DNA from 3 places in the Bradyrhizobium ingae genome. Region 1 is predicted to be linked to each of the others. Evidence: riboswitches for the same ligand, from Rfam matches in the RefSeq annotation. Region 1 holds a riboswitch; each other region holds the start of a gene.
What was found. Region 1 has a riboswitch for ZMP and ZTP ahead of purH (bifunctional phosphoribosylaminoimidazolecarboxamide formyltransferase/IMP cyclohydrolase). Riboswitches for the same ligand answer to the same signal wherever they lie in the genome.

Region 2: linked by a shared signal. The riboswitch ahead of ACV1FX_RS02955 (serine hydroxymethyltransferase) and the one ahead of purH (bifunctional phosphoribosylaminoimidazolecarboxamide formyltransferase/IMP cyclohydrolase) in region 1 are both predicted to bind ZMP and ZTP.
Region 3: linked by a shared signal. The riboswitch ahead of folB (dihydroneopterin aldolase) and the one ahead of purH (bifunctional phosphoribosylaminoimidazolecarboxamide formyltransferase/IMP cyclohydrolase) in region 1 are both predicted to bind ZMP and ZTP.

Annotation. Positions count from the first base shown of each region.
Region 1 is NZ_JBVUBB010000031.1:92,033-102,150, forward strand. It holds gene ACV1FX_RS31870 (2-hydroxychromene-2-carboxylate isomerase) at 1-347, opposite strand, end outside; gene ACV1FX_RS31875 (DUF2239 family protein) at 451-1,035, opposite strand; gene ACV1FX_RS31880 (glutathione S-transferase family protein) at 1,187-1,852, shown strand; gene ACV1FX_RS31885 (serine hydrolase domain-containing protein) at 1,866-3,242, opposite strand; gene ggt (gamma-glutamyltransferase) at 3,509-5,260, opposite strand; gene ACV1FX_RS31895 (MFS transporter) at 5,393-6,778, shown strand; gene purH (bifunctional phosphoribosylaminoimidazolecarboxamide formyltransferase/IMP cyclohydrolase) at 6,996-8,588, opposite strand; ZMP/ZTP riboswitch at 8,614-8,695, opposite strand; gene ACV1FX_RS31905 (heparinase II/III family protein) at 8,755-10,118, opposite strand, start outside.
Region 2 is NZ_JBVUBB010000002.1:67,948-78,065, reverse strand. It holds gene pgm (phosphoglucomutase (alpha-D-glucose-1,6-bisphosphate-dependent)) at 1-1,432, shown strand, start outside; gene ACV1FX_RS02970 (aromatic ring-hydroxylating dioxygenase subunit alpha) at 1,754-2,803, shown strand; gene ACV1FX_RS02965 (GntR family transcriptional regulator) at 2,807-3,559, shown strand; gene ACV1FX_RS02960 (PDR/VanB family oxidoreductase) at 3,569-4,549, shown strand; gene ACV1FX_RS02955 (serine hydroxymethyltransferase) at 4,778-6,055, opposite strand; ZMP/ZTP riboswitch at 6,090-6,175, opposite strand; partial or broken gene fusA (elongation factor G) at 6,924-7,319, shown strand; gene ACV1FX_RS02945 (ABC transporter substrate-binding protein) at 7,431-8,414, opposite strand; gene ACV1FX_RS02940 (putative bifunctional diguanylate cyclase/phosphodiesterase) at 8,717-10,118, opposite strand, start outside.
Region 3 is NZ_JBVUBB010000024.1:109,636-119,753, reverse strand. It holds gene dnaE (DNA polymerase III subunit alpha) at 1-2,341, opposite strand, end outside; gene ACV1FX_RS28385 (hypothetical protein) at 2,798-3,703, shown strand; gene ACV1FX_RS28380 (outer membrane protein) at 3,851-4,576, opposite strand; gene ACV1FX_RS28375 (hypothetical protein) at 5,063-5,221, opposite strand; gene ACV1FX_RS28370 (RlpA-like double-psi beta-barrel domain-containing protein) at 5,346-5,840, opposite strand; gene ACV1FX_RS28365 (hypothetical protein) at 5,923-6,462, opposite strand; gene ACV1FX_RS28360 (GNAT family N-acetyltransferase) at 6,918-7,424, opposite strand; gene folB (dihydroneopterin aldolase) at 7,481-7,882, opposite strand; ZMP/ZTP riboswitch at 7,919-8,003, opposite strand; gene ACV1FX_RS28350 (ABC transporter ATP-binding protein) at 8,225-8,926, opposite strand; gene ACV1FX_RS28345 (lipoprotein-releasing ABC transporter permease subunit) at 8,931-10,118, opposite strand, start outside.

The DNA of each region.
Region 1 (10,118 bases):
GCTTCGACATATCGTTCGAACACGCCTTCGAGCTGGGACGCGATCGCCGCGCGCATCAGGTTCAGCGTGTTGACGGGGAAGAACGGGTTCCAGACATAGGGCTGCACGTGGAAGCGCTTGAGGAAACGCTCGGTCTCGACGGCCTGGAATTCGCGCTTGTTCTTGATGCCGGCGAGCGTCTCGGCCGGCGACTTGTTGTTGGTCGCCTTGAAGATGCCGCCAAGCAGGATCGGCACATACTCGAATTTCACGCCGATCCGCGCCTCGATTGCAGGGATCGCCTCATGGCTGAGAAACGCATTGGGACTGCCGAAATCGAATAGGAATTGTGGGGCTGCGCGCGTCAAAACCGTCCTCCCATGAGCTCGCTTTGCGCCCATTGTGGAGCAGCGGGCGCGGCAGGTCCACCCGTTTCATGATGGTCATAATACTCTAAGCGGCGTGTTCCGCTTACGCCCGATCGCTGCTTGCGAGTTTCGAAATGTGGTCGCGGATGTCGGCGGGCCAGTCGGCGATCTCTGCCGCAAAGCGCCGGCGATCGCCTGCGAACAGCGCGCGCGAGGCTTCCTCGAAATGCGCGAGATTGCCTGCCATCGCCGACATGAAGTGGTAGGCGGCATCGCGCGCCTGCCGTTCGCGGTCCCTGTCGCCGCTTTCGCGCCGCGCCTCGTCGACGAGCTTGCGCAGCGCGACCGAGGCACCGCCCGGCTGCGCGTTGAGCCATTCCCAGTGCCGCGGCAGCAGCGTCACCTCGCGCGCCACCACGCCGAGCCTGGGCCGGCCGCGACCGCGGGGCGCGCTCGGAGGGGCAGCGTCTCCGTTGGATTGCGCGGGCGCAACCGTCGCCAGCCGGGCCAGCACCTCCTGGTCGTCGCCGCGCATATCGAAATCGACCGCCCGCCCGCTCAAGTCGCTGAAGATCACGATCGGCGAGCCCGCCCACGCATCAGCGCGCTTGACCGCCAAGACCACATCCGCGATCGGCCCCGAGGCCAGACGTCGTTGACCGACAAAGGCTGTGAAGGTTTCCTGCATTGAAATCACTACGAAATCCGACGACGTGGCCCGCTTAATATCCGGGTGAAATAGAAACGTCAATATGCCCGGGTAAAAATAGCGACCGTCCGGCTCGACATTCGTCCGCCGGGCTGGCACCAACGCGCCCGAGACCAGCGGGGACCTCAAAATGCTGACCGTTCATCACCTCAACAATTCACGCTCGCAGCGCGTGCTGTGGCTGCTCGAGGAGCTGGGCGTGCCCTATGAGATCGTGCGCTATCAGCGTCAGCCGGACATGCGCGCGCCGAAGGAGCTGCGTGCGATCCATCCGCTCGGCAAGTCGCCCGTCATCACCGACAACGGCAACACCATCGCCGAATCAGGCGCGATCATCGAATACCTCGTCGGCACCTATGGAAACGGCCGCCTGATCCCACCGCCAAATACGCCGGAGCGGCTGCGCTACACCTATTGGCTGCACTATGCCGAAGGCTCGGCGATGCAGCCGCTGCTGCTCAAGCTGCTGTTCACCCTGATGCCGAAGCGCGCGCCGGCGCTGCTCCGGCCTCTCGTGCGCAAGGTCTCGAACCAGGCGCTCACGGCGCTCGTCAATCCGCAGATCAAGCAGCATATGGATTATTGGGAAGGCGAACTCGGCAAGAGCGAGTGGTTCGCCGGCAACGAGTTCATGGCCGCCGATATCCAGATGAGCTTTCCGCTGGAAGCGGCACAGGCGCGCGGCGGGCTGGAGCAGGGCCATCCCAAGGCAATGGCGTTCCTCGAACGCATCCACGCGCGTCCAGCCTATCAACGCGCACTGGAGAAGGGCGGGCCGTACCAGATCGGGCGGTAAGTCTCCTTTCGCCTCATTCTCGCGTCGCAGCCAGTACCTCCTGGATCAGCCTTTGGACGTCGCCTGGGCCGTCGCCGAGACGCACCACAACGAGGTTTCGCGACGGAATGATTGCGATGCGTTGATCGAACGCGCCTGTCGCAGAGAACGCGTCTCGCGGAATCTCCCCCGGCGCGCGGCTCCCTGCGTCTTTTTGCTGGCCGCGATTCGTCCAGAAGCCTGCCCCATAGTTGGTATTGAGCGTAGCGGATGCGGAAAAATCCACCCAGCCTTCGTGCAGTATGCGTTTGCTGCCGATGACGCCGTTATTGAGATAGAGCAAGCCGAACCGCGCCCAGTCTCTGGCGCTTGCCAGCATGTTGGACGCGCCCTGCATCGTTCCGGATGGATCGAATTCGAGCGTCACATGACGCATACCGAGCGGGTTGAACAAATTGCGCCAGGCAAAGCTCAATGCCTGCTCAGGACCGCCCAGCGTATCACGTATGATCCGCGCCAACAGCTGTGTCGATCCGCTGGAGTAGTGCCAGCGCGTTCCCGGTGCTGCGATCGGCGCAGCCCTCGCCGCAAACTCGGCCATGTCGTCTTGCAGATACATCTGGCTGGACTGATCAAAGCCGACGAAGGCCTCATCCAGCGCAAGCCCCGTCGTCATGCGCAGGAGATGTTCGATCTCAATCTGGTGGCGCGGGTCGGATGGCGAATGCCATTCCGCGATCGGCGCTGGCATCGATGGGTTGACCAGGCCCTGGTCCGTCATAATGCCGATCAGCGCGTTGATCACGGACTTGGTCAGAGAGAAACCGAGCAACTGCGTATCGATGCCGACGCCTTGCGCGTAGCGTTCGGCGATCACGCGCCCATTGTGCACCACCACCACGGCCTTGGTTCTCCGCGTGGGTACGGCCGCGGGCTCTTCGAAGGCGTGGGTCAGAGCCGCCCTGAGTGCGTCATCCTCGGGTTCGACGAGGTCCGGACCGGCAATTTCAGGGAGTAATGGCGGCTCCTGCGACGCTTTCAGCGCCTGAAGATCGCTCTTCGGCACATAGGGCTGCCGGGGTCCATTCACCATCACACAGCCCAAGCCTTCGTGAAAGGCGGCGAGTCCGTAAGGCTCGCCAAAAGCCAGGATTTCGACGGTTCTTGCCGCGCGATCCAGCCGATAGGTCATGACCGCGCGCCAGAAACGCACGCTGTTATCACTTGTGATCTCTGTAAAGGATGTCTCCGGATCAAGTCCGGAGACGAAGGTCTTGGCGCAGACATTGTGAGCGACGACGACGGCCACGATGCGAAGCGCACGATCGGGACGGAGAGTGACCGCCAGCACAACGAGCGCCGATAGCACCAACGCGGCGAAAGCAATAAGGATCTTGCGGGCCACGCGCATCTCCAGGACGAGAGGGCTAGCCTAGTCGTTTCAGCTTCGTATGGAAATGAGCCCGCGGATAGCCCCGGAGCATACGCATGCCGCACGCGGCGACCTGTCTCCAGCAGCGCGAAGACGGCGATAAAGAACACCAGGACGCCGCCGAAAAAGATCGCAATCGTGTTGGCAAGCGAGGTCGTCGACGACAGCGCGCCCACCAGGAAGGGGACGGCGCGCCCCGCCGGAAAACCGGCGCCGTTGATCTCGGGCCTCCCAAAAGCGAGAGGCTATTGCCCCTCTGCCGCGGAGCCCCGTGTGCGCGGGTCGGGCGCGCCGAACGGCCCGTTCGGCGTCACCGCGATCGAGTTGGCCGAAGTCTGGCCCATCGGCTCGACGACGACGTGACCCATCGCCTTCAATTGCGACAGGACGTCCTCGGAAATGCCCCGCTCGACACGCACTTCATCCGGCAGCCATTGGTGATGCAGCCGTGGTGCTGCGACGGCAGCGGCGACATCCATATGATAGTCGAGCACGTTAACGATCACCTGGAGCACGGTCGAGATGATGCGGCTGCCGCCGGGCGAGCCCGTCACCAGCACCGGCTTGCCGTCCTTCAGGACGATGGTCGGCGCCATCGAGGACAGTGGCCGCTTGCCCGGCCCCGGCAGATTGGCCTCGTAGCCGACGAGGCCATAGGCGTTGGAGGCGCCCGGCGCCGCGGTGAAATCGTCGAGCTCGTTGTTGAGCAGCACGCCGGTGCCGTCGGCGATGAGGCCGACGCCATAGCTGAAGTTCAGCGTATAGGTGTTGCTCACCGCGTTGCCGCGGCTGTCGACGACAGAGAAATGCGTGGTGTTGCTGCCTTCGCGCGGCGGCGTCGCGCTCGCCATGATCTCGCCCGCCGGCGTGGCGCTGCCGGTGTTGATGCCGGCGCGAAGTTTAGCCGCATAGTCCTTTGCGATCAGGGTCTGGATCGGCGCCCTGACGAACGCGGGATCGCCGAGATAGCGCGCGCGATCGGCATAGGCGCGCTTCATGGCCTCGATCAGCAGATGCAGCGAGGCCGGCGAGCCTTGCTTCAGATCGGAGAGCTGAAAGCCTTCCAGGATGTTCAGCGTCTCCACCAGCACCACGCCGCCCGAGGACGGCTGCGGCATCGACACGATATCGAAGCCGCGATAGCTGCCGCGTACCGGCTCGCGGATCACGGGCCTGTATGACCGCAAGTCCTCTGCAGTCATGATGCCGCCGGCATCGGTGACAGCCTTGGCGAGCCTTTCGGCGACCGGTCCCTCGTAGAATCCGCGCGGGCCTTGCGCAGCGATCGTCGACAGCGTCTGCGCCAGATCACCCTGCACCAGCCGGTCAGTCTCCTGCAGCGGAGTGCCGTCCGGTCGCGAAAAGATTTTTGCCGACGCCGGCCAGCGCGCGAATCGCTTGTGTGCGGCCGGCAGGGTGTCGGCAATGTCGTCGCCGATGACGAAACCGTCGCGCGCGAGTGCGATTGCGGGCTCGATCAATTGCGCCAGCGTGAACTGGCCGGAGCCGTATTTCTCCAGCGCCAGCGCCAGTCCCGCGACCGTGCCGGGCACGCCGATGCCAAGTGCGGAGTCGCGCGACTTTGCGATATCGGGCTTGCCGTCGGTGCCGAGGAAGATGTCCGATGTGGTCGCAGCCGGTGCGGTCTCGCGATAGTCGATCGCGATGTCTTCCTTGTGGTCGGCAGAATGGATCACCATGAATCCGCCACCGCCGATATTGCCCGCGCGCGGATAGGTCACGGCCATGGCGAAACCGGTCGCGACTGCGGCGTCCACCGCGTTGCCGCCGTTCCGCAGGATGTCTGCGCCGATCTGCGCGGAAATCCTCTCCTGCGTCACAACCATGCCGTGCTCGGCCGCGATGGCGTGAACGGTGTCGAGCGTGGGCGGCTCGTAGATGCGGCGCGCATCCTGAGCGCGCGCCGGGAACAGTCCGATACTTAGAATCGTGAGGACGGCTACGACTTTTCGTCGTGTCAGGACAAGCGACATCATCAAAATTCCGCCGTGTCTTGCTTTTGTCGTGTCTTACTTCTGTCGTGTCTTGGCGACACTCCACAGCCGTCACGGCAATGCTATACCGTTCGCGCCGGGAGAGGCAAAACTGTTCGTGATAAGGGAATGCTGATGACGACGATCGCCTCTGATACCGATATGGCCGATGCGGAGCGGATCTATCCGCCGCGCGTCGCCGTCGTCAGTTGGATCTTCTTCGATTGGGCTGCACAGCCCTATTTCACCCTGATCACGACGTTCGTCTTCGCGCCCTATTTCGCCACCAGCGTCGCGCCGGACCCTGCGACCGGACAATCGCTGTGGGGATTCGCGATGGCAGCGGCCGGCATGGCCATCGCCCTGCTGTCGCCGGTGCTGGGGGCCGTCGCGGATGCGGCGGGCCGGCGCAAGCCCTGGATCGCTGCATTCGGCACCCTGCTGGTGCTCGGCTCCTGTGCGCTGTGGGTAGGCAAGCCCGGCGATCCCAGCATCATTCCGCCGCTGCTTATGGCCGTGGCCCTCGCGAGCGTCGGCGCGGAGTTCGCGACTGTCTTCAACAATGCGATGATGCCGACGCTTGTGCCGCCGGAGCGCATCGGACGGCTCTCCGGCAATGGCTGGGCCACCGGTTATGTCGGCGGCATCATCAGCCTGATCGTCGTGCTCGGCTTCCTCGCGGCGAACCCGGAGACCGGGCGTACGCTGCTTGGTTTCAAGCCGCTGTTCGGACTCGATCCGGCGATGCACGAGGGCGATCGCATCACGGGACCACTGACGGGCCTCTGGTTCATCGTGTTCGTGATTCCGATGTTCCTGTTCACGCCGGACTATCCCGCCAAGCGGCCGGTGCGCGCGGCGCTGCGCGCGGGCCTTGCGCAGCTGAAGCAATCGCTCGGCGAACTGCCGCGGCGGAAATCGCTGGCGACGTTCCTGCTCGCCAACATGATCTACACCGACGGCCTGGTGTCGCTGTTCGCCTTCGGCGGCATCTATGCCGCCGGCACTTTCGGCTGGCACACGATCCAGATCGGCACCTTCGGCATCATCCTGGCGATCGCCGGCACGTTCGGCGCGTGGCTCGGCGGCAAGCTCGACGATCTCCTCGGGCCGAAGCGCGTGATCGCGGGCAGCATGCTGATCCTGTTGCTATCGCTCACAGCGATCCTGCTGGTCGACAAGGATTCGATCCTGTTCATCAAGGTCGCGCCGCCCGAGCCGGGCGGCGCCCTGTTCGCCGGCGCGGCCGAGCGCGCCTATCTCGTGCTGGGCTGCCTGATCGGCGCCGCCGGCGGCCCGCTCCAGGCCGCCTCGCGCACGCTGCTCATCCGCCTCGCGCCGAAGGATCGCATCGCGCAGTATTTCGGCTTGTTCGCGCTGACCGGAAAGGTGACGTCCTTCATCGGCCCGCTGCTGATCGGCGCGATCACGGCCGGGACCGCAAGCCAGAAGGCCGGCATGGGCGTGCTGGTGGTGTTCTTCGCCGCGGGACTGGCGTTGTTGACGCGGGTGAGGGAGTAGCGGCACCACCGTCATTCCGGGGCATCGCGGAGCGATGAACCCGGGACCGCTGTTGCCAAGCATCCTGATGTCGTCCCGGCGAAGGCCGGGACCCATAACCCCAGGGAGAAGTTGTGGCGCGCGATTGCTAACCACCAGTCTTCGCCAAACTACTCCCTGTGGTTATGGGTCCCGGATTTGCGCTCCGCTTCGCTGCGCTTGTCCGGGACGACAGGAGTTAATGCCGGAAATGCCGTGTCCCCGTGAACACCATGGCGATGCCGTGCTCGTCGGCGGCCTTGATCACCTCGTCGTCGCGCATCGAGCCGCCGGGTTGCACCACCGCGGTGGCGCCGGCTTCGATGCAGGCGAGCATGCCGTCGGCGAACGGGAAGAACGCATCTGACGCGACGACCGATCCCTTGGTGAGCGGTTCGGCGAGCTTCAGCTCGTTCGCCGCATCCTGCGCCTTCCGTGCTGCGATCCGCGCTGAATCCACCCGGCTCATCTGACCCGCGCCGATGCCGACGGTGGCGAGATCCTTGGCGTAGATGATGGTGTTGGACTTGACGTGCTTTGCGACGCGGAACGCGAACTTCAAATCGCGCATCTCGGCATCATCAGGTGCACGCCTGGTCACCACCTTGAACGTCATGTCGTCGACCACGGCGTTGTCGCGGCTCTGCACGAGCAGGCCGCCGGCAACGGTCTTGGCGGTGAGGCCCGCCGAACGCGGGTCGGGCAGGCCGCCGGCGAGCAGCAGGCGCAGATTCTTGCGCGCGCCGATGATGGAGATCGCTTCCTCACTTGCGTCCGGCGCGATGATCACCTCGGTGAATATCTTCGTGATCTCGCGCGCGGTGTCGGCATCGAGCGCGCGATTCATCGCGATGATGCCGCCAAAAGCCGAGGTCGAGTCGCAGGCAAGCGCCCTGCGATAGGCGGCGACGAGATCGGGACCTTCCGCGACGCCGCAAGGGTTCGCGTGCTTGACGATGACGCAGGCCGCCGTGCGCTTGGCGTCGAACTCGCCGATGCACTCATAGGCCGCGTCGGTATCGTTGATGTTGTTGTAGGAGAGCTCCTTGCCCTGCAACTGCCGCGCCGTCGAGACGCCGGGCCGCTTGTCGGGCGTCGCGTAGAACGCGGCGGTCTGGTGCGGATTCTCGCCGTAGCGCAGCGCCTGGATCAGCTTGCCGCCGAAGGCGCGGTAGTCGGGCGCATCGATCTCGAGCTGCCGGTTGAACCAGTTGGAGATCGCGGCATCATAGGCGCCGGTGCGCGCATAGGCTTTTGCGGCAAGGCGCCGGCGCAGCTTCAACGTGGTCGCACCATTGTTGGCGGCGAGCTCGTCGAGCACGGCCTGGTAATCCTGCGCCTCGACGACGACCGCGACATCGTCATGGTTCTTCGCGGCGGCGCGGATCATCGCAGGACCGCCGATGTCGATGTTCTCGATGCACTCCTCGAAATCAGCGCCTTTGTCGACGGTCGCCTCGAACGGATAGAGATTGACGACGAGCAGATCGATCGGCGCGATGCCGTGCGTCTTCATCGCTTCCGCATGTTCCTTGTTGTCGCGGATTGCGAGCAGGCCGCCATGCACCTTCGGATGCAGCGTCTTGATGCGGCCGTCCATCATCTCGGGAAAGCCGGTGAGGTCGGAGACGTCCTTGACCTTGAGGCCGGCAGCCGCGATCGCCTTGGCCGTGCCGCCGGTCGACACCAGCTCGACGCCGTGGGCGGCCAGCGCCTTGGCGAATTCAATCAAGCCGGTCTTGTCGGAAACGGAAAGCAGTGCGCGGGTGACGCGGCGCGGATGGTCGGTCATGAGCAAGATCCTCTGTTGAAGGGAGTACCTATGCCCAGGCGCGCGGCAGCTATGTCCCGCGCTTCCCGATGGTGCTCCATCCAAGGTCGCCAGTTGCGCGAGCGGGTGCTCGTTAGCAGCTTTCGATGCCCTTCACAACGACCAGATGGGGCTGAGCCGCGCGCGTTTACAGCGGGAGTTCCGGCTCGCGCCGGGCATTGCGGCGGGCATTGGTGACCGCAGGCGAAGCCGTGGAGCGGACGAAGCTCCAGCGGATCGAGGGCGCCTGCCGCGCATCCTGCCGGATCACGATCTGGGCGGTGCGGCGCGGCCCGTCATTTCCGGCCAGGAAGACGCTGTCATCGAGATCGACCTTGTCGTCCAATGCTTCAAAGGTCCAGACCTCGCGGTTCGGCAGCACCAGCATCACGCCGCGGGCGTCCGACAGCCGGCTTGCCTTCACCGCCGGATGCAGATGGAAACGCAGCGCGAAATCCGCATTCGTGCCCTTCAGCCGTCCGCCCTGCGGCGGCGACAGCGTATCCTCGCCGTCGACCCGCGTCCCGTCATTGGCGATCATCACCACACGCCGGTGGATCACGCCGAACTTGGCGAGATAGCCGTCATGCGACGTCGTCAGCAGCGTGCCGTTCTGAACGACCTCACGAAAATTCTCGACGACGGACGGCCCGCTGATCACGGGCGCGCCGTGCAGCAGCTTCTTCATCGCCGACAGCTCGACGAACTGGCAGGACGATGTTTCGTGATAGCTCAGCGTCGAATGCGCCGCCGTGCCGCGCGCGAATGGCCGCCAATTGTCGCGCCCCGTCGTCGGCATGCCGCAATTGGTCACGATGCGGCTCGTGCCCGAGGACAATTCGAACGACAGGCAGCCGGCATGGGCGTCGTGGCTGACATTGGCGGGCGGCGGCGCGCCGGTGTCCATGATCAGCGTCAGCGCTCCGGCATCGAGGCGCTGGAAGCCGGTATGCGGCATGGTCGCCATCGGCGCGCCGTGGGTGTCGTCATAGGCCAGCAGCGTGGCGAGCAGATCCGACGACGTCGCGCTCATGCCGTTGAACAGCGCAAAGTTGCCGTCGCCGTGCCGGAAGAAGCGCAGCATCGGCATCATGCGGTCGATCGCGTTCAGCAGCGCCGGCGGCGGCGCGATGTTGCGCGCCGCAAAGGTCTGGCGCAGCGGCAACAGGTCGATCAGGAGCTCGATCAACGCACCCGGATTGCGGGAGATGTGTCCGCCGTCGGGAAGGATCTGGCGCTGCAATTCGTCGGACAGCTTGCGCGAGGCGCTGCGGATGTGGCGCGCCTGGTTGGCAAGGCACAGCGAGGCGTAGCAAAGCGCGATCAACACTTGCAGCCGCGGCACCCCGTCGGGGATGTCGACCATCGTGAAACGCAGAAGGCGAATCTCGCGGGCCAGCGCCCGCAGATAACGACGGTAGAATTTGTTGTCGGTGTCGCCGAGCACCAGGGGGGCCTGCGACAACAGCGAGATCACGCGCCGCGCCAGCACGTCGGCGCGGCGGGCCACGG
Region 2 (10,118 bases), on a different contig from region 1:
TCGGCGCGAGAAGGGGCTGACCGGTCCCTTGTTCATCGGCATCGACACCCATGCGCTCGCCGAGCCCGCGCTCGTCAGCGCGATCGAGGTGTTCGCTGCCAACGGCGTCGACGTCATGGTCGACCAGGCCGGCGGCTATACGCCGACGCCAGTGATCTCGCACGCGATCCTGTCCTACAACAAGGGCCGCACATCGGGCCTCGCCGACGGCGTCGTCATCACGCCGTCGCATAACCCGCCGGAAGATGGCGGCTACAAATACAATCCGCCGCATGGCGGCCCCGCCGACACTGACGTCACCGGGGTTGTCGAGAAGCGCGCCAATGCCTTGCTCGCCGACGCCCTGAAGGGCGTCGCGCGGATGGATTACGCGAAAGCGCGCAAATCCTCTTCCGTCCACGCTTTCGATTTCGTCGCGCCTTACGTCGCCGATCTCGGCAATGTCGTCGATCTCGAGCTCGTCAAATCGGCCGGCGTCAACATCGGCATTGATCCGCTTGGCGGCGCGGCCGTGCATTACTGGCATCCGATCATCGAGCGTTACGGCCTGAAAGCGACGGTGGTGAACGAGGCGATCGATCCGACCTTCCGCTTCATGACGGTGGATTGGGACGGCAAGATCCGCATGGACTGCTCCTCGCCCTACGCCATGGCGAGCCTGATCCACATGAAGGACCGCTTTGACGTCGCCTTTGCCAACGACACCGATGCGGATCGCCACGGCATCGTGACGCCGAGCGGCGGACTGATGAATCCCAACCACTATCTGGCGACTGCGATCGCGTACCTGTTTGCGCACCGGCCGCACTGGGGCGGTGATGCTGCGATCGGCAAGACCGTGGTCTCGAGCTCGGTGATCGATCGCGTCGCAAAGAAGCTTGGCCGCAAGCTGGTCGAGACGCCGGTCGGCTTCAAATGGTTCGTCGATGGCCTCGTCACCGGCTCGTTCGGCTTCGGCGGCGAGGAGAGTGCAGGGGCCTCGTTCCTGAAGCGCGACGGCACGGTCTGGACCACCGACAAGGATGGCATCATCCTCGGCCTGCTCGCGGCCGAAATCCTGGCCAAGACCGGCCGCGACCCGAGCCAGCTCTTTGCCGACCTCACCGCCGAGCTCGGCGTGCCCCATTACGAGCGCATCGACGTCGCCGCCACGGCGGCCCAGAAGAGCGTGCTGAAGTCGGTGACCCCCGAGCAGCTCGGCCTGAAAGACCTCGCCGGCGACCCCGTCCGGGCCACCCTGAGCAAGGCCCCCGGCAACGGCCAGCCCTTCGGCGGCATCAAGGTCGAAACCGACCACGGCTGGTTCGCAGCGCGGCCCTCCGGCACCGAGGATGTATACAAGATCTACGCCGAGAGCTTCCGCAGTACCGATCACCTGCATCGCATCCAGCAGGAAGCCCAGGCCGGCCTGAAGAAGGTGTTCGGGGCGTAACTTCCCGAAGAGAGCGCGCCCCCGCTCAAGCCGCGGTGACGGTGCGCTCCCTCTCCCGCCTGCGGGAGAGGGCTGGGGTGAGGGTGCATCCGCGCTGGGATTGTCTGAAGCTTTCGGAGAAGATCCCTGGCTGCGAAAGCCCTCACCCGGCGCTTTGCGCCGACCTCTCCCGCAGCCGGAAGAGGTTATATCGCGCCCGCGGCCACAATCCGCGAATATGTATACATTAATCCGTATGGAGGTATCAAAAAACCTCCAATAGCACCATCTCCCCGACTATTGTATACATAACGTATTCATAAGCCCATGGGAGAGAGACCAGTGACAAAACCATTCCCGATGAATGCCTGGTACGCCGCCGCCTGGGACGCCGAGGTGAAGCAGGCGCTGCTGCCGAGGACGATCTGCGGCAAGCATGTGGTGATGTACCGCAAGGCCGATGGCGCCGTGACGGCGCTCGAGGACGCCTGCTGGCACCGCCTGGTGCCGCTCTCCAAGGGGCGGCTGGAAGGCGACACCGTCGTCTGCGGCTATCACGGCCTGAAATACAACGCGCAGGGGCGCTGCACCTTCATGCCCTCGCAGGAGACCATCAACCCGTCGGCCTGCGTCCGCGCCTATCCGACCGTCGAGCGCCACCGCTTCATCTGGTTGTGGATGGGCGATCCCGCGCTGGCCGACCCCGCGCTCGTTCCCGACATGCATTGGAACGACGATCCGGCCTGGGCCGGCGACGGCAAGACCATCCATGTGAAGTGCGACTATCGCCTCGTGGTCGACAACCTCATGGATCTCACGCACGAGACCTTCGTGCACGGCTCCTCGATCGGGAACGAGGCGGTGGCTGAAGCGCCGTTCGACGTCACCCATGGCGAGAAGACGGTTACGGTGACGCGCTGGATGCGCAACATCGAGCCGCCGCCGTTCTGGGCCAAGCAGCTCGGCAAGCCCGGCCTCGTCGACCGCTGGCAGATCATCCGCTTCGAGGCCCCGTGCACCGTCGCCATCGACGTCGGCGTGGCGCCGACCGGCGCGGGCGCGCCGGAAGGCGACCGCTCGCAGGGCGTCAACGGTTTCGTGCTCAACACCATCACGCCCGAAACCGAGAAGACCTGCCACTACTTCTGGGCCTTCGCCCGCAACTATCGCCTCAATGATCAGCGCGTCACGACGGAGATCCGCGAGGGCGTCTCGGGCATCTTCCGCGAGGACGAGGAGATCCTCGAAGCGCAGCAGCGCGCGATGGATGAGAATCCCGATCGCGTATTCTACAACCTCAACATCGATGCCGGTGCGATGTGGTCGCGGCGGCTGATCGACAAGATGGTCGCGAAGGAAAACGGGCCGCAACATCTCCAGGCCGCGGAGTAGGTCATGGCCGAGCGCGAGGTCGATCGCTCCGTCTCGCAGACCGTGAAGGCGCAGCTCGCGCTGCGCGACCAGATCCTGGCGGGATCTTTGCGTCCCGGCGAGCGCATTTCCGAGCTGCAGGCGGTCGAGACCACGGGCGCATCGCGTACGCCGGTGCGCATGGCGCTGGTGCGGTTGGAGGAGGAGGGATTGCTGGAGGCGATCCCTTCCGGCGGCTTCATGGTGAAGGCCTTCTCCGAGCGCGACATCCTCGATTCCATCGAGCTGCGCGGCACGCTGGAGGGGCTCGCCGCGCGCTTCGCCGCCGAGCGCGGCATTTCGGCGCGTGAGCTCGAGCCGCTCAGGGAGTGCCATGCCGCGATCGACGAGCTGTTGCGCCAGATGCCGATCTCGGTCGATGCCTTCTCGACCTACGTCACGCTGAATGCGCGCTTCCATGCCCTGCTGACCGAACTGTCGCGCAGCCCGCCCTTGATCCGGCAGATCGACCGCGCCTCCGCGCTGCCGTTCGCTTCGCCCAGCGGCTTCGTGATGGCGCAATCGGCGCTGCCCGAGGCGCAGCAGATCCTGATCATCGGGCAGGAGCATCATCGCATCGTGATCGATGCGATCGAGAACCGCGAGGGCGGCCGCGCCGAAGCCATCATGCGCGAGCATGCGCGGCTCGCCGTACGAAATTTGCGGCTCGCGCTGCGTAATCGGACCCATCTGGAACTGCTGCCGGCGCTCGCGCTGATCAGATCCGCAACCGACTAGGGGAGTGCCATGCGATTCATCGAAACCTGGACTCCGGCGACCCTGGTCGAGACGCGCGACCTTTCGCCCAGCATCCGCGAATTCCTGATCCTGCCGGATCAATTCGACGGCGCCGCCTATCCGGTCGGCAGCCACATCAACATTACCGTGACCATCAACGGCCAGCCGGAGACGCGGTCCTATTCGCTGGTCGGTGAGGCCGATCCGCGCGGCTTCCGGATCGCCGTTCGCCGTGCTGAGGATTCCCGCGGCGGCTCGCGCTACATGTGGCAGTTGGCGCCGGGCGCGCGGCTCGACGTCACGCTGCCCTCCTCGCTGCTCGCGGTCGACTGGAGCCGCAAGCACTTTTGCCTGGTCGCCGGCGGCATCGGCATCACGCCGATCGTCGGTGCGGCGCAGGCGCTGGCGCGCCGCGGCGTCGGCATGACGCTGAACTATGCGGTGCGCTCGCGCCAGGATGCCGCCTATCTCGATCATCTCACCGCGCTGTTGGGCGATCGTCTGGTCGTCCACGCCAGCGACGAGGGAGGGCGGCTCGATCTCGACACTCTGTTCGCCTCACTGCCGCCTGACGCACTGGCGCTGTTCTGCGGCCCGATGCGGATGCTGGACGCCGCGCGCCATGCCTGGATCGGGGCCGGGCGCCCGCTCTCCGATCTGCGCTACGAGACCTTCGGCTCCAGCGGCTCGCTGCCGACGGAAGCATTTCGCGTTCGTCTGAAGGGTTCCGACGTCGAGCTCGAAATCCCGCGCGAACGCTCCATGCTGGACGTGCTCAATGCCGCCGGCCACGAGGTGATGTACGACTGCAAGCGCGGCGAATGCGGTCTGTGCGCGATCGACGTCGTGGACGTCCAGGGCGAGATCGATCATCGCGACGTCTTCTTCAGCGACCATCAGAAGCAGGAAAACCAGAAGATCTGCGCCTGCGTCTCGCGCGCACGCGGCACCATCACCGTGGACACGCTGCAACGGGCGGATGCGATCTGAGCGAGTCCGGAGCAGGATCTGTTAGGAGGAACGGAAAGGGCCGCGGCCTCCACCTCTCCCGCTTGCGGGAGAGGTCGGCGCGAAGCGCTGGGTGAGGGCTCTCTCCTCTTGGGGAGTCTCTTTGTGGAGATACCCTCTCCCCAGCCCTCCCCCGCAAGCGGGGGAGGGAGCGCACCTTCCATGCTTAATCTCAGCGCGTTAAATTGCGGTCTGCAGTTTCGAGGCCAATCAGTTCGCTCCGGATCCCGGCACCACGCCTGGAACAGGAAAAGCCCGGCACATCTCGACACACTCTGACCTGAGGCGCGCGAGGACGGCATCGTCTCCTTTCGCCTGCAGAGCCGCGGCGATGAATTCGCCGATACGACGCATTTCGGTGTCGCCCATGCCGCGCGCGGTCGCGGCTGGTGTCCCGAGGCGGATGCCGCTCGGCCTCAGCGGTGGGCGCGGATCATCGGGAGTGATCTGCTTGTTGGTGGTGATGGCGATGGCATCGAGCAGGTCCTCGGCTGTCCGCCCATCCAGTCCGACGGACGCCGCCGTATCGACGACCATCATGTGATTGTCCGTTCCATCCGTGACCAGCTTCATCCCGCGTTCCATCAGCGTTCCGGCCAGAATCTTCGCGTTGAGCAAGACCTGCCCCGCGTACGCCTGGAAATCCGGGCTCATCGCTTTCTTCAGCGTCACGGCGGTCCCGGCCACGACGTTCATGTGAGGTCCACCCTGCAAACCGGGAAAGACGGAAGCATCGATCCGAGCGGCGTGTTCCTTCCGGCACAGGATGATCCCGCCACGGGGGCCGCGCAGGGTCTTGTGGGATGTCGTCGTCATGACATCGAAGCCGGCATCAAGCGGATTGCGCATGACGTTCGCGGCGATCAGTCCGCCATAGTGGCTCACGTCGGCCATCGTGAGCGCGCCGACCTCGTCGGCGATGCTCTTGAATGCAGCATAGTCCAGGTCGCGCGGATAGGAGCTGTAGCCGCACAACACCATTTTCGGACGCGCTTCACGCGCTGTGGCCCGTAATGCGTCGAAATCGATCGCTCCGCTCTTCGAATCCGTCTTGTAGCGAATGAAGTTGAACAGACGCCCCATGTGGGACACCGGCGCGCCGTGGGTGAGATGGCCGCCATGCGACAGGTCCATGGCGAGAATGGTGTCGCCGGGATCGAGCAGGCCGAGATAGACGGCCTGATTCATCGGCGATCCCGACAGAGGCTGAACGTTGGCGTGCTCGGCACGAAACAGCGAGCAGGCCCGCTGGCGCGCGAGGTTCTCGATTTCGTCCGTGAACTGCTGGCCGCCATAGTACCGGCGTCCGGGATAGCCCTCGGAATATTTGTTGGTGAAGACCGATCCGAGCAGCTCGAGCACCTCGGGGTAGGTGTAATTCTCGGATGGAATCAGTTCGACGCCGTCTTGCTGACGGCGCTCTTCCCCCGCAAGGGCGGCCGCGATCTCGGAATCGTTGATGGACAGTTCGTTGCGAAACGACGGCATGCTTGGGCTCCTCATCACGCTGTTTTTCCAGCAGATTGGTTGCCCAGGCGATCGGCGTCGGAACCCCTCGCGCTTCACCGTGGTCAATTCCACGTCAGCTCGCCAGTCGCGCGATGGGAACGAATGAGCACGGCGGCTCTTCGTGGCGGAGAAGCTAGCCTACCTGCGGACCTTCCGCAACCGGCAGCTCGTGCGGACGCGATCACCGGAATCGGAAGAACAAGATCTACGCCTGCGTGTCGCGCGCCCGCGGCATAGTTACCGTCGACACGCTGCAACGGAAGGCCGTCCACACGCGAGACGGTCCTTAATCGTCGTCATCGCGCCCATGTACTTGTCGTAACTCTCCATAATTCGTTCTCGGCCGCGCCTTTCGGCCTCCATGCGGCCGCCGTCCGACGGCATCCATGCACCGGCTAACAGATGTCGTAGCAGCCAAAGGACAGAACAACCTACGACAAGGAGCGCGTGCCAGCCCGCATGCCAATGGGAAATTGCGTACAACACCTAGCGCTCCTACGGAGTCCTCTATCGGTTGCGTACGCCAATTTTGTCAACCATTCACATAGTAGATTGTGCTAACTTTAGGAAAACAATCCGAAGCCTGCACCTGTGACATTCGCCGATGACCTCCTTGCCCGTGCAAACTTTCATTATTCAGCGCATTCAAGAGGGCGGCTGGCGTGTCATTCACCGACAGGCGGACCTCACTGATGTCCCGATTGCTGACTTTGTTTCGCATCGCGACGCCGATGAATGGGTCAAGTGGAAGTCTGGCCATCCGGAACTCAATCCGTATGCAATGGCGGATGAAGTGTCCGCACAGTTAAAGCTCGAAATCGCGATTGAGCCAAAGTCGAGGGCCGATGCCGTCTTTCCGGTTGTGGACCTCACTGTGACGCTGATCGACGGCGCCTATCACGATGTCGATTCCTCGCCACTCGCCTCCAAGATCGCCGCGAGCGCGGCCTTTCGCGAGGCGCTCCATAAAGCGGGCTCGGTGGTGCTTGAGCCGATAATGAAGGTCGAGGTGGTGTCGCCGGAAGATTACACCGGCTCCATCATCGGCGACCTCAACTCGCGGCGCGGGCAGATCCAGGGCCAGGACATGCGCGGCAATTCCACTGTCATCAACGCGATGGTGCCGCTCCTGAAAATGAGTGGTTTTGTAAATAATCTGCGCTCGATGAGCCGGGGGCGTGCAACCTTCACAATGCGTTTCGATCACTATGCTGCGACGCCTACGCCGTCGAGTACCAGCTAATCGATATCCCGCGGGTATTTCCGGTCTATCCCGATCAGCGGACGGCTTCGGAGGCAAGTCGAACTTCGCCATCGGGCCATTTCCGGACTTATGCGCCGCAACGAGAGGGAGCTACTCGATCACCTCGTCGGCGCGGAGGACCAGTGATGCGGGGATGGTGATGCCCTGCGTCTTGGCGGCTTTGAGGTTGATGAAGGTCATGTACTTGTCCGATTGATAGATCGGTATCTCGCCGGGTTTGGCTCCCTTGAAGATCAGGTCAATGTATCGCGCCGCTTGACCGAACATGTTGTTTCTGTCGATGGCGTACGCCATCAATCCTCCGATATCGACAAATTCCCGGTAGGCATAGAGCGTTGGGAGGCGATTCCTTTCTGCGAGGTCCACAATAAGACGTCGGTTGTCCAAGTGATTTCCAGTTTCGTTGACAAGTAGGGCGTCGGCGTGTTCACGTTGGAGTAGATCAAAAACGCGTAGATATTCTGGCTCCTGCAGAGCCCGCATCGGCGAACCCACTAACGTAACTGAGAACTTGCGAGCTGCCGCGCGCGCAGCGTCACCGGCCCTGCTGTTCCAGTACAGTTCTGTAAAAAGATATCCGACGCGGCTGGCTGTCGGAACAGCCTCCAGAAGTAACCCAAGCCGCTTGCCCCAGATTTCGATCCCGGCATCCACGCTGATCCCGGTTATGTTTCCTTCTGGTCGCGCAAAATTGTTGGCGATCCCCAATGCAACCGGATCGCTCATCGTCGCGACGACGGGAATGGAGTGAACCAGCGCTTTTACTCGAAGAACTAGATCGCTAGTCCCCGTAATGAGGATGACGTCCGGGGACGAACTGACGCCGTCGCGAATGGTTGTGTCGTAGCGCGACGCATCTCCCTTTGCCGAGAAGCGCCCAACAACGAAGTTCTGTCCTTCCACGTAGCCAAGTCGTCGCAACTCGGCAAAGAGAGGCTTGTAAATGCCGGTTTCGCTTAGGTCGGCAACCGACGACAGGAATGCCAGCCGGTAGGTCTTATTCGGCTCGGCTGCCCGCAGCGCGCTCGCCGTCGTGGCGGCCAACAATCCCGCAAGAAGTTCGCGCCGCTTCATTCGATCACCTCAGTGCCAGTGAGATCATCTCAGTGCCAGTGAGCAGTGTCGGCGGCATGGTCGGTCCCTGCGCTTTTGCGGCGTTGAGGCTAATCACCAGCTTCAGGCGCGTGGGCTAACTTCCCGCCGTCGCATGCGTCCCCTCAAGGACCACGCCTGGAGGACCGAGAGCTTAACACTTTGTGCCGGAGCGGCGAGTGGCAAATGAAGCGGATGTTCGGCTCTGGCAAAAGCCGTCGATGACCACCAAGCGGGGCGGCTTCCGCTTTACCCTCGGAAGATGATGTTTATGAGCACCGGCCCTACGCCGCGTAAGTCGCCCTATGCTTCTTCGGGTCGAGCAGCGCCAAGACCTGCTCGGCCGAAGCCGGGCGGCTGATGAGATAGCCCTGGACCTCGTCGCAATTGGTCTGGCGCAGATATTCGAGCTGATCGGTCGTCTCGACGCCTTCGGCGACAACGCCGATATTCAGGTCCCGCGCGAGCGCGATTACCGACTTCACGATCGCGGCGCAGTCCGGCTGCGCCAGCATGTCGCTGATAAAGGACTGATCGATCTTGATGCGGCTGAACGGCAGCTTGCGTAAATAGGTCAGCGACGAGAAGCCGGTGCCGAAATCGTCCAGCGCCACCGTGACGCCGAGTTGCAATAGCGCGTTCAGGATCGATGATGCCGAGCCGTATTTCGACAGCAGCATGGACTCGGTGATCTCGATCTCCAGCCGGTGAGGGGCGACGTTGGCCTCGGTCAGCGCCTGCACGATGGTCTGGAGAATGCCCGTGTTGTGGAATTGCGCCGCGGAGAAATTCACCGCGACCCTGATATCGCGGGGCCACTCGGCCAGCGTCGCGCAGGCGCGCCGGATGACCCACTCGCCGATCTCGTGAATGAGGCCGGTTTCCTCGGCGATCGGAATGAACTCGCTCGGCGGCACCAGTCCGCGCACCGGATGCTTCCAGCGCAGAAGAGCCTCGAAGCCGGTGATCCGGTTCTCCCTGAGATTGAGGAACGGCTGATACACCAGGAACAGCTCGTCGCGCAGGATGGCGAGCTCCAGATCCGATTGCAGCGCCTTGCGGTCGCGCGCCGACTTGTCGTCGGCGGCTTCGAAGAAGCAGATCGTGCCGGGGCCGCTCTTCTTGGCGCGATAGAGTGCGGCGTCCGCATGCTTGAGCAGGTCAAGCTGCGTATCGCCGTCCCGCGGCGCCAGCACGATGCCGACGCTGGTGCCTCCGACGACCTCGCGCCCCTCGATCGGGAACGGCTCTGCGAAGGCCGCGACGAACCGCTCCGCGATCTCGAGCGCGTCTTCGGCCCGGGTGAGATTGGCCATGACCAGTGCGAACTCGTCTCCGCCGATGCGCGCGACGTGCTCGGCTGCCCGCGTGCAGCGTTGCAGGCGGCTGGCGACCTGGACCAGGAATTCGTCGCCGGCCGGGTGGCCGAACTTGTCGTTCACCTCCTTGAAGCGATCGAGGTCGAGCAGCAGCACGGCGAACTCTTCGCCGGACAGGGCCAGTCGCTTCAACGCGGCATCGAGCGTCTCGTTGAACGCGAAACGGTTCGGCAGGTGCGTCAGCGGATCCTGGCGGACCGACCGTTCCGCTTCGAGCTGCCGCATGATGCGACGCATGAAGGTGAAGGAATTGACGAAGACGCCGCGCAGCAGCACGCCCCCGTAGACCACGACCAACACGGCCATC
Region 3 (10,118 bases), on a different contig from region 1:
ACTCCACCGGATAATGCGCCTTCATGTAAGCGGTGTGGTAGGACACCAGCGCATAGGCCGCGGCGTGGCTCTTGTTGAAGCCGTAGTCGGCGAACTTCGCCAAGAGCTCGAAGATGGTCTCGGCCTGCGCTTTCGGCACACCATTCTTCACCGCGCCGGCAACGAAGATGTCGCGCTGCTTGTCCATCTCGGCGCGGATCTTCTTGCCCATCGCGCGGCGGAGCAGGTCGGCGTCGCCGAGCGAATAGCCCGACATCACCTGCGCGATCTGCATCACCTGTTCCTGGTAGATGATGACGCCGAAGGTCTCTTTCAGGATCGGCTCCAGCACGGGGTGGAGATATTCCGGCTCCTCGTCGCCGTGCTTGCGTGCGCAATAGGTCGGGATGTTCGCCATCGGGCCCGGGCGATAGAGCGCGACCAGCGCGATGATGTCCTCGAAACGGTCGGGACGCATGTCGACTAGCGCGCGCCGCATGCCCTGGCTTTCAACCTGGAACACGCCGACCACCTCACCGCGCGCCAGCATCTGGTAGCTTTCGGCATCGTCGATCGGCAGCGTTGCCAGATCGACGTGGATATCACGCGGCTTGAGCAGCTTGCACGCGACATCCAGCACGGTGAGCGTCTTCAGGCCGAGGAAGTCGAACTTGACGAGGCCCGCCGGCTCGACCCACTTCATGTTGAACTGGGTCACCGGCATATCCGACTTCGGATCTCGGTACATCGGCACGAGTTCGCTCAAGGGGCGATCGCCGATCACGATGCCGGCGGCGTGCGTCGAGGCGTGGCGGGTCAGGCCTTCGAGACGCTGGGCGATGTCGAAGGCGCGCGCCACGATCGGATCCTCGTCGCGGAATGCCTGAAGCTTGGGCTCGCTCTCGATTGCAGCGGCGAGCGTCACCGGTGCGGCCGGATTCTGCGGTACCAGCTTGGTCAGCTTGTCGACCTGGCCGTACGGCATTTGCAGCACGCGGCCGACGTCGCGCAGCACGCCGCGCGCCTGCAACGTACCGAAGGTGATGATCTGCGCGACCTGGTCGCGGCCGTAGCGTTCCTGGACGTACTTGATCACCTCGCCGCGGCGGTCCTGGCAGAAGTCGATGTCGAAGTCCGGCATCGAGACGCGCTCGGGATTGAGGAAGCGCTCGAACAGCAGCCCGAACTTGATCGGATCGAGGTCCGTGATGGTCAGTGCCCATGCGACCAGCGAGCCCGCGCCAGAGCCGCGGCCCGGCCCGACCGGAATGCCCTGCGACTTCGCCCATTTGATGAAGTCGGACACGATCAGGAAGTAGCCCGCATATTTCATGCGGGTGATGACGTCGAGCTCGAAGGCGAGGCGCTTGTTGTAGTCCTCTTCCGTCGTGCCCTGCGACAGGCCGTGGACGCGCAGGCGGTTGGCCAGCCCCTCCCCCGCCTGTCGCTTCAATTCGCCCGCCTCGACCGCGGCCGCGTCGGAGCTGCCTGCGGCGCCGACGGTGAAGAACGGCAGGATCGGCTTGCGCGTCATCGGACGGAACGAACAGCGCTCGGCGATCTCGATCGTCGAGGCCAGCGCTTCCGGAATGTCGGCGAACAGCACGGCCATCTCGGCGCGCGTCTTGAAACGGTGATCGGGCGTGAGCTGCTCGCGCTCGGTCTCGGCAATCAGCCGCCCGCCGGCGATGCAGAGCAGCGCATCGTGAGCCTCGTAGTCGTCGGTCGAGGCGAAGTACGGCTCGTTGGTCGCAACCAGCGGCAGGCCCTTTGTATAGGCGATGTCGATCAGACCGCCCTCGATGCGGCGCTCCTTGTCGATGCCATGGCGCTGCAATTCGATGTAGAGGCGGTCGCCGAACAGGGCCGCAAGCCGCTCGCAGCGCGCGGCCGCAAGCTCGGCATGGCCGGCCGCGAGCGCGAGCGAGATCGGTCCGTCCGGCCCGCCCGTCAGCGCGATCAGGCCGTCAGTCTCGCCGTCGAGCCAATCGAACTTGATGAACGGCGCGTGGCTGTCAGGCGTCTCGAGGAACGCGCGCGAGTTGAGCCGCATCAGGCTGCGATAGCCGCGCTCCTGCGCCGCCAGCAGCACGACCCGCGACGGCAGAATCGCATTGCGCGCATTCGGATCCTGGTCGCCGAAATCGATCGCGAGCTCGCAACCGACGATCGGCTGGATGCCGGAGCCCGCCATCTTGTCGGAGAACTCCAGCGCACCGAACATGTTGTCGGTGTCGGTCAGCGCCAGCGCCGGCTGATGGTCCTTCTTCGCAAGCTCGGCGAGCTTGGCGATCTTGATCGAGCCCTTGAGCAGCGAATAGGCCGAGTGAACGTGAAGGTGGACAAATCCGGCGCTCGGCATGGTCGCTTAAGGCCTCTTCCGCATCGTTGGGAACGCTTGCCGGACCCGGGCGCTGATTCGCACCTCGCAACGCCCGACTCGCCCCACAATGGTGCTGCCTCGGCCCCCGGGAGTCCACGGCGGGAGCGCACATTCCGCGCGCCATCCCGCTTTTCAACAGAGGGCCACCAATCCCGCTCGAAGCTTGGGAATCAGAGCTGGGGGATGACTTGCGCCCAGATCGCGATCATCCCGACGAACAGCGTGATCGATGCCAGTGCGGCTGCTTCTTCCACGAAGATCTTCAACATGGCCTTGCTCCCTCGCTAGAACATATGAAGAACATAGTTCTCATTTTGTTCTTGAGAGTCAAGGCTAGGCCGGAAGAAAGCGGCCCTGGGTGAATTCCTTGGTTAATTCCACTGGGACGAATCCGAAGACTCGCGCAACACGGGAACCCCCGTCTAATGTCGCGTAATGGACCCGTTTGGATTCGGAAAGACCGTTATCGATAAGTGGGACTTTCTCACGACGTCCCCCAGTGCGTTCTTTGCAGTCTTAGGTCTTGGATTCTTTTTGGGACTGGCGATAACGCGCGCATTCTTAAATGAGCGCCTTGCCCGTCAGCAGATGAGAATCGCTGACCTGGAAAAAGTTTTGGACGGCAAGCTATCGGCCAGTTTTCTGCCGTTACCCCAAAAGCAAGGTAAACGAATGTTCGTTGGACTTGTCCTGATCTTTGCCGGTATTGGCGCTGCCCTTGTAGGCGCTGTTATTGTCTCATCCGATCGTTCACCACGTCCAGCAGGACAGTCGTCAATTGCCCCGGCTGTTCCTTCGCCTGCACAACCGTCCCCCGAAGCATCCGCTAAATCCGTTCTGCTTTCCTCGCGCTACTATTCCGCAAAGAATAAGGAAGAGGTTGCCGCCTTCCTCGACAAAATTTCGGACATCATCAACAAGCCTGCCGAAGAGATGTTGTTACTGGCCCGACAGGCTCTAGGCGGATACCTGTTTAACCGTCCGAACGAAGCGCAATTGTACTTGCAGAGAATGGACGAAATCAAAATTATTGCCGCAAAAATAGACGTCTCTCTTTATGACGACATGCTCGCGAACGAGCGCGAGTATCGTCAAGAGATGAACGCTATATTGTTTCCGAAGGATCCCCTTATTAAGTTTCGCACCGCGATCGACGCGTACCGCAACGGCCTCTCGGTCTGGATTAAGATGCGGAATACCGACGACGATAAAGTCCGGGAGCTACAGCAGTTGGTTGCCGCTTCACAGCAGTCGTTCACTTCTGCCAGAGACGAATTCTTGACGTGGCTATCTCAGAGACAGGACATTATCAGTCAGACTAGGCGGGCTTTGCGATCGTGATCTGACGCCTAAGCCTTAGGCCGCGTCTTGAGCCCGCCGCGAAACTGAGCTTTTTAGTTAATGCCAGAGTTGCGCAAAAAAGCCCCGGCTCAAGGCCGGGGCTTTCGCAACCGCTCCGAGAGAGCAGTCGATAGATCAGTACGCCTATCAGTACTTGGCGATGATCGGGCCGCCGAACTTGTAGTTCAGGCGGACGAGGCCCATGTCGACGTCCTGACGGATGCGGTCGGTACCCACGAGACCCGTGAAGGTGACGTCCTTGTCCTGCAGGAAGATGTGGTTGTACTCGACGCCAACCGACCAGTTGGGCGCGAAGCCGACTTCGAGGCCGGCACCGACCGTACCACCCCAACGGGTCTGGCTGGTCGAGGCAAGCAGCGCGCCGGTGGTGGTGCTGTAGACGTCGAACTTGTCGCCGACCACGGCCGCGCCGCCCTTCACATAGACGAGCACGTTGTTCCAGGCGTAGCCCACCTGACCGGTGATCAGACCGAACGAGTCGATCCGGCTGCGGTTGCGATCAGCGAAGAGCAGGCTGACGTTGTCGCCCGAGAAGTCGGCCCAGTTGCCCTGGCCTTCAACGCCGAACACCCACTGCCCGGTCTGCCAGCGATAGCCGATCTGACCACCGACGGTGCCGCCGGTCGCGTTGTGCGAACCTTCAGAACCCGTTCCGACGAAATCCCAGGTCGTATGGGCCGAGCCGCCGCCGCCGTTGATACCGATGTAGAAGCCGCTCCAGTCGTAGACCGCGGCGATCGCGGCAGGCGGAGCCTTGGTGTAAGGACGCGCAGCGAGGTCAGCAGCCACCGCCGGCGCAGCCGCGCTGATCGCGACAAGGCTCGCAGCAGCAAGCAACATAGTCTTCTTCATTTGAATTCCCGTTCCAGTTTCTTCAGTAGGCCCCCGGGCCGTGGGCACCTCTTAACAGCGATCGACGGAATTGCTGTAACCGTGACGCAACAGTCCTATCCAAAGGACCCGCTAGGTAAATGAATGTTTCTCGCGCGCGCATGGAACTCGGTTGAGTCCTATTTTTGCAGTGCTTGCAGCGTTCCTCGCCTTCTCTCCGCTCACAGAAAACGCGTTCACATCTTGGTGTGAACGCGAGTATGGCGCGCTAACTTTTTCTCTCCGCATTGCCGCCACAATCGAGCCGGAGCTGTTCCACAATGTGGCTCGTTCGCGCCAGCGTGTAGATGACGAATTTCAACGCGAGATCGTCATTGGCCTGAAAATTCGTGTGATCGAAATGGACCGCAGCCCCATTGCTTGGGTGCGACATGGTCTTGGGGCCCGACGGCGAAGAGAGACGGTGTCGTCCAAACGTTCGCGTCGAAGCGATCAACCCATGGGATTTCAAAATAGTGCGGCGTTCAGAGCCTGCCCGTAGATCATGGCGGCCACGAGTGAGACCAACAAACCCGCTGCCGAGAAAATCACTACGATTTTCAGAGTTTCGACGTCGACGTCGGTTCTCGTCGCGCGGGATATCACCTTTGCAAGTGCAGCCATCATCGCCAGCTCCGAAAGCGGGCCCCGCGGAGGCGAGGCCTCACTTCACTTAGCGTTATTGGGCGCGTTTCTCTGTGAAGCAGATTACAGGTCGCTTTGCGTATGACGTCTTTGGCGGCGATGAACGTTAGGCAATTGGTCCGGGTATCCAATCGTCGCCTGAAAGTGGTGTGACCTTGACCTCGGCAATGACTCCCCGCTGCAGGCTGGGATCGAAATGACGCATCGTCCGCTCGTTGAAGTCAATGATGCGACCAGGCGTGAGAGGCCCTACATCGTTTATTTTGACGATGACCTTCTTGCCCGCTCCCTCAACGAGGGCGTATTTCGGCCTCGCGCCGAATTGAACGCCACCAAACTTGTTTCGCAGATTGGTTTTGATGGCAGCCGCCCACGCAGACGGATCATAGCGCTCCCCGGAAGCCGTGTTCACGCCGCCCTCCCGATATCCGGGTCGGAAAGGGTTGTACATGGATGCTGCGCCAATGATCGCGGATCCGGAAGCGGCACCATCGAGGGCATCTGAACGAACCGCACTGATTTCACTTCGCGCCATGGCAACAGGTGAAATAGCAAGCGTCATTAAGGCGCCGCAGATCGCGGCGCTCAAACGAAACACCATCAGGATTCCTCGATTGATTCTGGATGCAGTGTTCGCTCTGCCGACCAGGGAGGCTCAGCGAGAGCGAACGTGGGGGAATTGGCTATTTGCGGGGACGTGCCGACCGGGCGCCAAAGCTGGCAAGGAAGCCACGCTGCTCCTGGTCGACGAAGGCAGAGTCGCTTGGCATCGCCGCGGGAGCACGGGCATCGACGTAGCAAGGACGATACATGGCTTGCAGCTGTTTGCCGCGAAGGAAGATCATTCTGGGGGTGAGGCCGCCGCGCCTCGCGATCCATCGCCGCACCTGGGATGGATACCCCGAATAGAGCAACTGGGTTGCTTGGGGATTAGTGACAGTTCGGCCATTGCCGGCGAAATCATACGCAGCGTGAAACCCAAGCGTTGCGTTCGAGGTGACGCAAATCTTGTCGTGAGGGATCGTTGAGAGCAGGATGGTGCACGCCGAAGCGCAAAGACCATCGATCATCACCGACTGGCCTGAAGCGCGAAGTTCGCTGTACTTGGAAAGGTAAGTCCCGATCTGCCCGCCGGGGTCGTCGGCAATCCGAACCGCCGCGTGGCCTGCCCCTGTGCCCGCGAGCATGAGCGCCGCCATGAGCAGCGCAGACAGAATCTTCATTAAATTCCCTACCCAGGTTGAAGGTGTGATGCGGACGTCCGCCATTGCACATCTGGCCGATGACGTCGGGGGTCCAATAGCGGCTCCAGCTCGCCGCTTAAACTAACCGCAACGTTTGTTGCGCCGCGATGCACGCGCACTGTTCCGCAGCGGAAACCTTTGGAACTCGATGATGGAACTGGTGGCGCGCGAGAGCATGATCCGGAAAGCGCGCAGCGGTTTTCCGAAAAGATCATGCTCAAACAACGACCTAAAGTGCGGCAGCGATTTATCCTGATCTCATCGCGCTTTAGGGAACCGTCGCGAACTGATTTGCGGCGGTTCTTAGCTCGCTTACTATTTAGACCGATGTAGACGACGAGCTTCAACCCGGGATCGTCATTGGCCTGAAAGCTCATGAGCTCGAAATGCAGCACACCCTCGGTGGGATGAGCGACCGCCTTGATATTGGCCTTTCATATGCTGAGGGCGTAGTACCGTGAGTAGGTTTCGCCGCCTCGGTCCCAGGGGGACACTGGTCGGAAGCCCATCTTTTCGTAGAGACGATGGGAGGCCGTCAGCGCGTTGTTACTGGACAGGCGAACGCGATCATATCCTGCGCTACGGGCAAAGCTGATGAGTTCATCTGCGATGGACCGTGCGATCCCGCGACCTCGGTAGATTGGGGAGACAAACATGCGAACCATTTCGCACTCTCGATCGTCGACACCTTTGATCGCACCGGTGCCGATGATTGTGCTTTCGGCGACCGCGCACAAGAAGAGACCCCGCTGAGCGTAGATGGTTTCCGCGTTGTCGACGTCCGAGAGACGCGAATAAATGAAGTCCCGTACAAAGGATTCAGGGTGATCGGCAAAATGCTCATGCCAGACGGCCTCGATGAGCCGCCGAACCGCCGGCGCTTCACCAGGCTGGAATGGTCGAATTGCCCAATCTGGTTCGATGCGTGTGAGGATCGCCATGGCATCCCCTTCCCGTGATGAAAGTCGCTGACATGAACGCGGGGACGTAGAGAGAGTCAGATGCCGACGATCCCATCCTGGGATAGCGTGAGGTCGGCACGCCGCAGGCTGACCTCGACACCGACCTGTTCTATCGAATGCGCAATAGGTGGACTGCATTTCGCAACCGCGACTGTAACGCTGTCCATGATGGCGAAGCGCCGCAGCAGACTTGCGGCGATCGTTTCACCTAGAGCCTCCAGAGTCTGGAACTTACTTGACGCTGCAATTTGGACGGCTTCGTCGACGACCGCGTCATATCTCACGGACGAGTCCAGATCGTCCCCGAGGTGGGTCCGCACCTCTTGTAGCGTGGCCAAAATGTCAAAGTTGAATTTTTGTCCGAGCCTGCGCTCTTCCTCGAACAGACCGTGATAGCCGTAAGTCTGAAGTCCGGTAATTCTGATCGACGTCAGCATGGGCAGCTCCGGAAGAAGCGTTTTGATTGGGAATGTCCCAATTGCCCAGGCGAACGGCACAGTGAATTGCTCGCGTTCCCCGGTGGTTGTCCACCTTGCCTCGCCAGTCACGCGACCATCAATTTCATAGCTTCAGGGTTCACGAAATGCAATCGCTTCCGCAGGTAGCCAACGAAGCGGTCGCGCACGCAGCCGCCTATGCCGGTCCGTTCAAGATGCCGGTGATCCGGCTGTAAAGCTCGATTGGTTCTGATTGAATCGGTGCAAGCCCGGGTCACAAGTCACCTCTCCCGTGGGCAAGGTGCATCCACGCTGCGCCCGGCGGGATTGTTTTCGGGCTTTTTAGTCGAGCTCGACCACCTGGCCGTTGGAAAGCGACACCCGCCGGTCCATACGGCCGGCGAGCTCCATGTTGTGGGTCGCGATCAGCATCGAGACCTGGGTTGCCTTGACGAGCTGCATCAGGGCCTGGAACACGTGCTCGGCGGTGCCGGGATCGAGGTTGCCGGTCGGCTCGTCCGCAAACAGCACCCGCGGGGCGTTGGCGACCGCGCGGGCGATCGCGACGCGTTGCTGCTCGCCGCCCGACAGCTCGGCCGGACGATGGGTGATACGGTCGCCGAGCCCGAGATAGGACAGGATATCCTTGGCGCGCTTGACGCTCTCGGAGCGCTTCAAGCCTCGGATCATCTGCGGCAGCATGACGTTCTCCAGCGCCGAGAACTCCGGCAGCAGCCGATGCGACTGGTAGACGAAGCCGATCTCGGTGCGGCGAAGCTGCGTGCGCTCGATGTCGGGCAGTTGTGAGGTCGGCGAGCCCCCGACATAGACCTCGCCGGAATCGGGCGCCTCCAGCAGCCCTGCGATGTGCAGCAGCGTCGACTTGCCCGAACCTGACGGCGCCACCAGCGCCACCGACTGCCCAGCCCACAGCGCGAGCTTGGCGCCGTCCAGGATGGTCAGCACGTTCTCGCCCTGCACGTACTGCCGCTTTATCTCGTGGAGATAAATGACCGGTACATCTTCCGCCCCCTGCTCCATCAGGCCCTCACTCGTACCGCAGCGCTTCGACGGGATCGAGACGCGCGGCGCGCCAGGACGGGTAGAGCGTCGCAAGGAACGACAGGGTCAGCGCCATGATGACCACCGCGGTGGTCTCGCCGACGTCGATCTCGGCAGGCAGCCGGGACAGGAAATAGAGCTCCGGCGAGAACAGTTCCGTGCTGGTGAGCCAGGACAGGAACTGTCGGATCGATTCGATATTGAGGCAGATGACGAGGCCGACGCAGAAGCCGACGAGCGTGCCGACCACGCCGATCGAGGCGCCCGTGATCAGGAAGATGCGCATGATCGATCCTTGCGAGGCGCCCATCGTGCGCAGGATCGCAATGTCGCTGCCCTTGTCCTTCACCAGCATGATCAGGCCGGACACGATGTTGAGCGCGGCCACCAGCACGATCATGGTGAGGATCAGGAACATCACGTTGCGCTCGACCTGCAGCGCGTTGAAGAAGGTCGAGTTGCGCTGTCGCCAGTCGACCAGGAACACCGGCCGGCCGGCAGCCTCCGTCACCGACTTGCGAAACGCGTCGATGCGATCGGGATTGGTGGTGAACACCTCGATCGCGGTAACGTCGTTGTTACGGTTGAAATAGGCCTGGGCCTCAGGCAGCGGCATGAAGACGAAGCCCGCGTCGTATTCGGACATGCCGATCTCGAACACGGCGACGATCTTGTAAGGCTTGATCCGCGGCGTCGTGCCCATCGGCGTCACCGCGCCCTTCGGCGCGACCAGGGTAATACTGTCGCCCGCATGCAGAGACAACTGGTCGGCAAGCCGCCGGCCGATCGCCACGCCCTGCCCTTCGTCGAAATTCTCGATCGAGCCCTGCTTGATGTTCTTGGCGATCGAGGTGAGGTTGTTCAGGTCGTCGGCGCGGATCCCGCGGACCAGCACGCCCGAGGCATTGAACGGCGAGGACGCCAGCGCCTGGCCGTCGACCACGGGCGCGGCGAGCCGCACCCCATCCACCTGGCTGATGCGCTCGGCAACGTCCTTCCAGTCGGTCAGCGGCGATTCCAGCGGCTGCACCAGGATATGGCCGTTGAGGCCGAGGATCTTGTCGAGCAGCTCCTTGCGGAAGCCGTTCATGACGGCCATGACGATGATCAGCGTGGCGACGCCAAGCATGATGCCGAGGAAGGAGAACCCGGCGATGACCGAGATGAATCCTTC